DNA from 2 places in the Thalassotalea psychrophila genome. Region 1 is predicted to be linked to the other one. Evidence: predicted binding sites of a transcription regulator. Region 1 holds the regulator's gene; the other holds the start of a gene.
What was found. Region 1 encodes NrdR, which represses ribonucleotide reductase genes. Its sites were predicted from a motif close to AAACACNANATNTNGTGTTT; they were not measured.
Positions count from the first base shown of each region.

Region 2: the regulator NrdR is predicted to act here: its motif matches at 2,040-2,059, upstream of nrdA (class 1a ribonucleoside-diphosphate reductase subunit alpha).

Region 1 covers NZ_CP134145.1:3,626,365-3,629,849, forward strand. Annotated here, with positions in the region: gene RGQ13_RS14880 (riboflavin synthase) at 1-604, opposite strand, end outside; gene ribD (bifunctional diaminohydroxyphosphoribosylaminopyrimidine deaminase/5-amino-6-(5-phosphoribosylamino)uracil reductase RibD) at 627-1,769, opposite strand; gene nrdR (transcriptional regulator NrdR) at 1,781-2,236, opposite strand; gene glyA (serine hydroxymethyltransferase) at 2,323-3,485, opposite strand, start outside.
Region 2 covers NZ_CP134145.1:2,964,783-2,968,267, reverse strand. Annotated here, with positions in the region: gene nrdA (class 1a ribonucleoside-diphosphate reductase subunit alpha) at 1-1,827, opposite strand, end outside; gene RGQ13_RS12100 (HAD family hydrolase) at 2,284-2,943, opposite strand; gene ubiG (bifunctional 2-polyprenyl-6-hydroxyphenol methylase/3-demethylubiquinol 3-O-methyltransferase UbiG) at 2,943-3,485, opposite strand, start outside.

The DNA of each region.
Region 1 (3,485 bases):
TACTTTCTTGCTCTTGGCAAAATAATAATCGTTCAATATAACGAGCAATTAAATCTACTTCTAGATTAACCACTTGCCCTACTTGGTATGTACTAATAATAGTTTGTTCTGTGGTATGCGGCACAATAGTTAAACGAAAACGGTTATTTTCAATTGAGTTAACCGTTAAGCTAATACCATCAACGGTTATTGAACCTTTCTCTGCCACATACTGTTTTAATGAGTCAGCTAACTCAATCCAATACTCAATTGAATTCCCGACATGTTTAATTGAAATAATTTTACCAGTACCATCAACATGGCCACTAACCATATGACCACCAAAGCGTGTAGTTGGTAACATAGCTTTTTCGAGATTCACTTTAGTGCCAGAGCCATAATTGGCAAAGCCGGTGCGAGTTAGTGTTTCAGTCGATACATCAGCACTGTAACTTGCGCCATCGAAATCTACTACAGTTAAACAAATGCCATTAGTGGCAATGGAGTCACCAAGCTTTACATCAGCTAAATCTAGGTTACCGCTGGCAATTACTACTCTTGCGCCAGAAGCGTTTAAGTTAATTGCTTTTACTTGGCCAATGGCCTCTACAATCCCGGTAAACATTAATTTTAACCTTCAGTGAAATTTATTTATTAACAGTCGCAGTGATTTTAATATCAGCGCCTATCATTCGTACATCTTCGATGCTTAATTGTATCGCATCTTGTAAATGAGTTAATTGCTCAATATCAAACAAGCCTTGAGAGTTTTCACCCATCAATTTTGGCGCTTGATATAATACCAGTTCATCAACTAAGGCTTGTGCTAAAAATGCTCCTGCCAAGCGAGCGCCACTCTCAACCCATAAGGTATTTAAACCAAGTTCTGCAAGTTTACTTATTAAATCAGTTAGATCAGCTTTACCTGATCGCTCTTTAACTTGTATCTGTTTAACAAAGTGCGGCCATTGTTGGCCATTTTCAAGTTTTGTGCGAACTAAAATTATAGGAGATTTTTGATCGAATAAAGCTAATGTTGGTGTTAAGCGATTTTGGCTATCAATTATAACCCGAACAGGCTGCCTAACATCAGTTTCTTTTAGGTCATTTGCAATAAAACCTAGCTCGTTATAACGCACATTCAATTTGGCATTATCAATAATAACGGTATCTGCACCGCTTATGATCGCACAACTTTTCGCGCGATAACGTTGTACATCTTGGCGAGCTTCCTTACCTGTGATCCATTTGCTTTCGCCATTTGCCATCGCAGTTTTACCATCTAGGCTTGAGGCCATTTTACAACGTACAAGTGGCTTGTCAGTACTCATGAGTTTAATAAAGCCTGGATTCAAACCTTTCGCCGCACTTTCTAGAACTGCAACTTCAGTGGTTATACCTGCATTTTCTAACATGGTAATACCGCGACCAGAGACTAACGGATTAGGATCTTGCATACCGATCACAACATGTTTAACACCAGCAGTAATTAACCCTTTTGCACATGGAGGCGTTCGGCCAAAATGGCTACATGGCTCTAATGTAACAAAGGCAGTAGCATCTTTTGCTTTATCGCCAGCTTGCTTTAAGGCATTAACTTCTGCATGCCCTTCACCAGCTTTTTGATGCCAACCTTCACCAATAACTTCACCATCTTTAACTAAGACACAACCAACGGCTGGGTTAGGTGATGTTGTATACTCACCTTTTTTAGCCAGAGCAATGGCTCTAAGCATGTAATGCTCATTTAATTGTTGCCTTTTGGCCTTAGATATTTGCGGCGTTTGCATGTAACGTAATCCTATTCGTCATCGCCTAAACGAGCAATTTCTTCACCAAATTCGCGAATATCTTCAAAAGATCGATATACTGAAGCAAAGCGCACATAAGCGACTTTATCAAGTGACTTAAGAACATCCATAATAAGATTGCCTAGCATTTCGCTTGAAATTTCACGCTCTCCTGTAGCTCTCAACTGCGACTTTAATTTGTTAATCGCTAATTCGGTGCTTTCGGTGCTTACAGGACGTTTTTCTAATGCTCTAAGTAAACCGTTACGTAATTTATCTTCATTAAACGGTTCTCTGGAGCCATCGCGTTTGATGATCCTTGGCATGACTAGTTCAGCAGACTCAAAAGTAGTATATCGCTCTTTACAATCTAAACATTCTCGACGACGCCTTACTTGATGGCCGTCAGAAACGAGCCTTGAATCAATCACTTTAGTATCTGTTGCTGAACAAAATGGACAATACATAAAATTCCTAGAATTTTTATTAAATTAAACAAAAAAGCCGCATATAGCGGCTATTTTAATCTAATTTTCAGTAATTTACTAAATGATTATGCGTAAACAGGAAAACGAGAACAAAGCTCGATCACATTCTTACGAACAGTAGTAATTGTATCTTCATTAGATAAATCATCAAGAATGTCACAAATCCAACCAGTTAATGCTGCGGTTTCTGCTGCGCCAAAACCACGACGAGATATAGCAGGAGTACCTAAACGTAGACCAGAGGTAACAAAAGGAGAACGCGGGTCATTTGGAACCGAGTTTTTGTTTACGGTGATATAAGCTCTACCAAGAGCAGCATCAGCATCTTTACCGGTAATGTCTTTATCAATTAAGTCTAATAAAAATAAGTGGTTTTCAGTACCGTTGGATACTACTTTATAACCGCGTTCTTGTAATACCGTAACCATTGTTTTGGCATTATCTAAAACTTTTTGTTGATATTCTTTAAACTCTGGCTGCAATGCTTCTTTAAATGCAACCGCTTTAGCCGCAATAATGTGCATTAATGGGCCACCTTGGCCACCTGGGAAAACTGCTGAGTTTAATTTTTTCTCAATAGCTTCGTCATTACAACCAGAAATAATTAAACCACCACGAGGGCCCGCTAAAGTTTTATGTGTTGTTGTAGTAACAACGTGTGCATGCGGTACAGGGTTAGGATATAAGCCCGCAGCAATAAGACCTGCAACATGAGCCATATCAACCATAAAGTAGGCATCTACTTTGTCAGCGATTTCACGCATTCTTGCCCAATCAACAATACCAGAAAATGCAGAAAAACCACCGATAATCATTTCAGGCTTGTGTTCTAACGCTAAACGTTCAAGTTCTTCGTAGTCAATATCGCCAGTTTCTGGGTTAAGGCCATATTGAAATGCTTCGTAAGATTTACCAGAAAAATTAACATGTGAACCATGAGTTAAGTGACCACCATGAGCTAAGCTCATGCCTAACACTTTTCCGCCAGGTTTAACTAGTGCTTGAAATACCGCAGCGTTTGCCTGTGAACCAGCATGTGGCTGTACGTTTGCATAAGTTGCGCCAAACAACTCTTTAGCACGGTCGATGGCTAATTGCTCAGCAATATCAACGTATTCACAACCACCGTAATAACGCTTCCCAGGGTAACCTTCAGCGTATTTATTTGTTAATTGAGAACCTTGAGCTTCAAGAACGCGCGGGCTACAATAGTTTTCAGAAGCAATTA
Region 2 (3,485 bases), 660 kb from region 1:
ATGCTCTTTAATGCTGGCGCGTAAACCTTCCCAGTCTAGGTGTAAGCCTTCTGAACAAACCTTATCAATTTCTTTTTTGTAGGTATCAATCGGTAAAATACCTTGCGATAAGCGCGTTTCATTAAACTTAGGGCAGGCACCTTGCTCTTTCGCTAAATTGTTAGATGCTTTCAATAAGTAAAACTGAATAGCTTCGAACGTTCTATGCGTAAGGTTATTGGCGCTACCGTTTGAGTAGAACACACCATTTTTAGCTAAGTAGTAAGCATAGTTAATTACGCCTATACCTAAAGTACGACGACCCATAGTTGCGCTTAACGCTGCAGCTACTGGATAGTCTTGGTAATCTAATAAATTATCAAGAGCACGAACGGCTAAATCAGCTAAACCTTCTAATTCGTCTAAGCTGTCAATTTTACCAAGGTTGAATGCTGATAATGTACACAAGGCGATTTCGCCGTCTGCATCATTAATGTCATTCATCGGTTTAGTTGGTAAAGCAATTTCTAAACAAAGATTAGATTGACGAACCGGCGCTACGGTTGGATCAAATGGGCTATGAGTATTACAGTGATCAACGTTTTGTAAGTAAATACGACCCGTACTTGCACGCTCTTGCGCAAACAAAGTGAATAATTCAATTGCTTTAATACGCTTTTTGCGAATAGATTCATCGTTTTCGTATTTTACATACAAAGCTTCAAATTTATCTTGGTCTTCAAAGAAAGCATCGTACAAACCAGGAACATCTGAAGGGCTGAATAACGTAATGTAATCGCCTTTAATTAAACGTTGGTACATGGTTTTGTTAAATTGAACGCCGTAATCTAAATGACGAACACGGTTCTCTTCAACACCACGGTTGTTTTTAAGTACTAATAAGCTTTCTACTTCTAAATGCCATAAAGGATAGAATAAGGTGGCAGCACCACCGCGAACACCACCTTGAGAACAACTTTTAACCGCTGTTTGGAAATGCTTATAAAATGGAATACAACCAGTATGGAATGCTTCACCGTTACGAATTGAGCTACCTAAAGCACGAATACGTCCGGCATTAACACCAATACCAGCACGTTGTGATACGTATTTTACAATCGCACTCGTGGTGGCATTAATTGAATCTAAACTATCGCCAGCTTCAATCAATACACAAGATGAGAATTGACGAGTAGGGGTACGAACACCGGCCATAATTGGTGTAGGTAATGAAATCTTAAAGCTGGAAATCGCGTCGTAAAATCCTTTAATATATTCTAAGCGCGTTTCGCTTGGGTATTTTGCAAATAAACATGCCGACACTAGCATATATAAAAACTGCGCACTTTCGTAAATCTCGCCAGTTACACGGTTTTGTACAAGATATTTACCTTCTAATTGCTTAACAGCAGCGTAACTGAAGTTTTTATCGCGATTATGATCAATATAGCTATCTAAAGTCGCAAATTCTTCCGCAGTGTAATCTTCAGTTAAATGCTTGTCATATTTACCAGCAGCAACCATTTTAGTTACGTGATCAAATAATGCTGGCGGTTCATATTTACCGTAAGCTTTTTTGCGTAAATGGAAAATCGCTAAACGTGCAGCTAAATATTGATAATCAGGCGTTTCTTCTGAGATTAAATCAGCAGCAGCTTTTATGATCGTTTCATGAATATCTTCAGTTTTGATACCGTCATAAAACTGAATGTGAGATTTGATTTCTACCTGAGAAACTGAAACGGAGTCTAATCCGTCTGCTGCCCAGTCTATTACTTGATGGATTTTATCGAGATCGATAGGTTCTTTTTCACCATTGCGCTTGGTGACAAAAAGGTTGTTATTCATGAATGACCTGTCTTTATAGTATTTATTAGTTTATAGATTGAGTTATTTTATTTATTTTTATTTTTACTAAGGCAAAGCGCAGTAATACTATATCTGCTTTCCCTGCTTTATTTTTACCCAACATCCAATATGTAGCATTGTTAAAAAATGCACAACATCTTGGGGTTTTCTGTGTGCATAGATACAAGGTAATGTGGTTTCACTTTTAATGCAACCCCTAGATATAGTGTTTTTAATGCGTGTTTTTAACTTGCTTAATATAGGTTAGTGGTAACTAACTTAGTAAGGGTCATTTCTGTGCGAGTTAACAAAAATGCAAGATTTTTTTTTAACAAAAAACTTTTTTTAAATCTTTTTTGTAATAAAAGTGGAGGCTTTATACGATAAAGCGATAAGGATATTAAACTCATTTATAAACAGATAGTTACGGTACTGATTAAACTTTGTACGACTTGTTTATTTACTAATCCCTACTAAATCTAAGGGATTCGAAATAATGTGATTTGCTTGCCATTTAGAGCAGTCATCAAGGGGTTTTATGTAACCCCATTTTACCGCAACAGTTGTCATTAAGGCGGCATTACCTGCATCAATATCACGTTTGGCATCCCCTAAGTACCAAATATGTTCAGCGGCAACGCCAAGTTGTTTACTTGCTAAAAGCATTGGTGCAGGGTGAGGTTTACGCTCTTTTATGGTATCACCACTGATGTTTGATTGAGATTTAGCAAACTGTTCAAAATGCAATAATAGAGGATCAGTTAAAAAGGCTGGCTTATTGGTGACAATACCCCAAGGAATATTAGCATCTTCAATCAAGGTTAACAGCTGCTCAATACCGGGAAATAATTTTGTATGGGTGGCAATATTTTCTAAATAATAATCGAGAAACTCTTGGCGCAAGACTTCTTTATCGAATTTAGCAAGTTGCTCTTTAAAGCCAAGGTCCAATAAAGGATAAACTCCATCAGAGGCCACTAATCGGTATTCTTTGCTAGAAACCTTAGTGAAGCCATGAGCGTTAAGCAAATGATTTAATGCTGCGCCTAAATCATCTGCGGTATCTAATAGTGTGCCATCTAAATCAAATAACACACCCTTAGCAGTACTTAACATTAAATTGTCTCAGGCATTTTAAAAGCAAGAATATAGTTAACGTCTAAGCCATCAGCTAACTTATGGTTTTCAGTGATTGGGTTATAATGAATACCACTAGCGTCAAAGCATTTTAAGCCAGCATTTTCAGCCCAGGTAATCAATTGTGACGGGCGAATAAACTTATCCCAATCATGAGTACCATCAGGCACCAGTTTTAGCAGTTTTTCAGCGGCTAAAATTGCAAACAAATACGATTTAGTGGTTTTATTCAAGGTAGAGAAAAACACATAACCACCAGGTTTTACCATTTGCGCACAGGCACAAATGATAGACGCAGGATCTGGTACATGTTCTAACATTTCCATGCAGGTTACTACATCAAAGCTTTGTTGATTCTCATTAGCTTTTTGTTCAGCTGTAATTTTTTCATAATTTACCGTTACACCGGCTTCTAAGGCATGTAGCTTAGCCACATTTAATGGCTCTTGTCCCATATCAATACCGGTAACATTAGCGCCTAATCGAGCTAAGCTTTCTGCCAATATACCACCACCACAGCC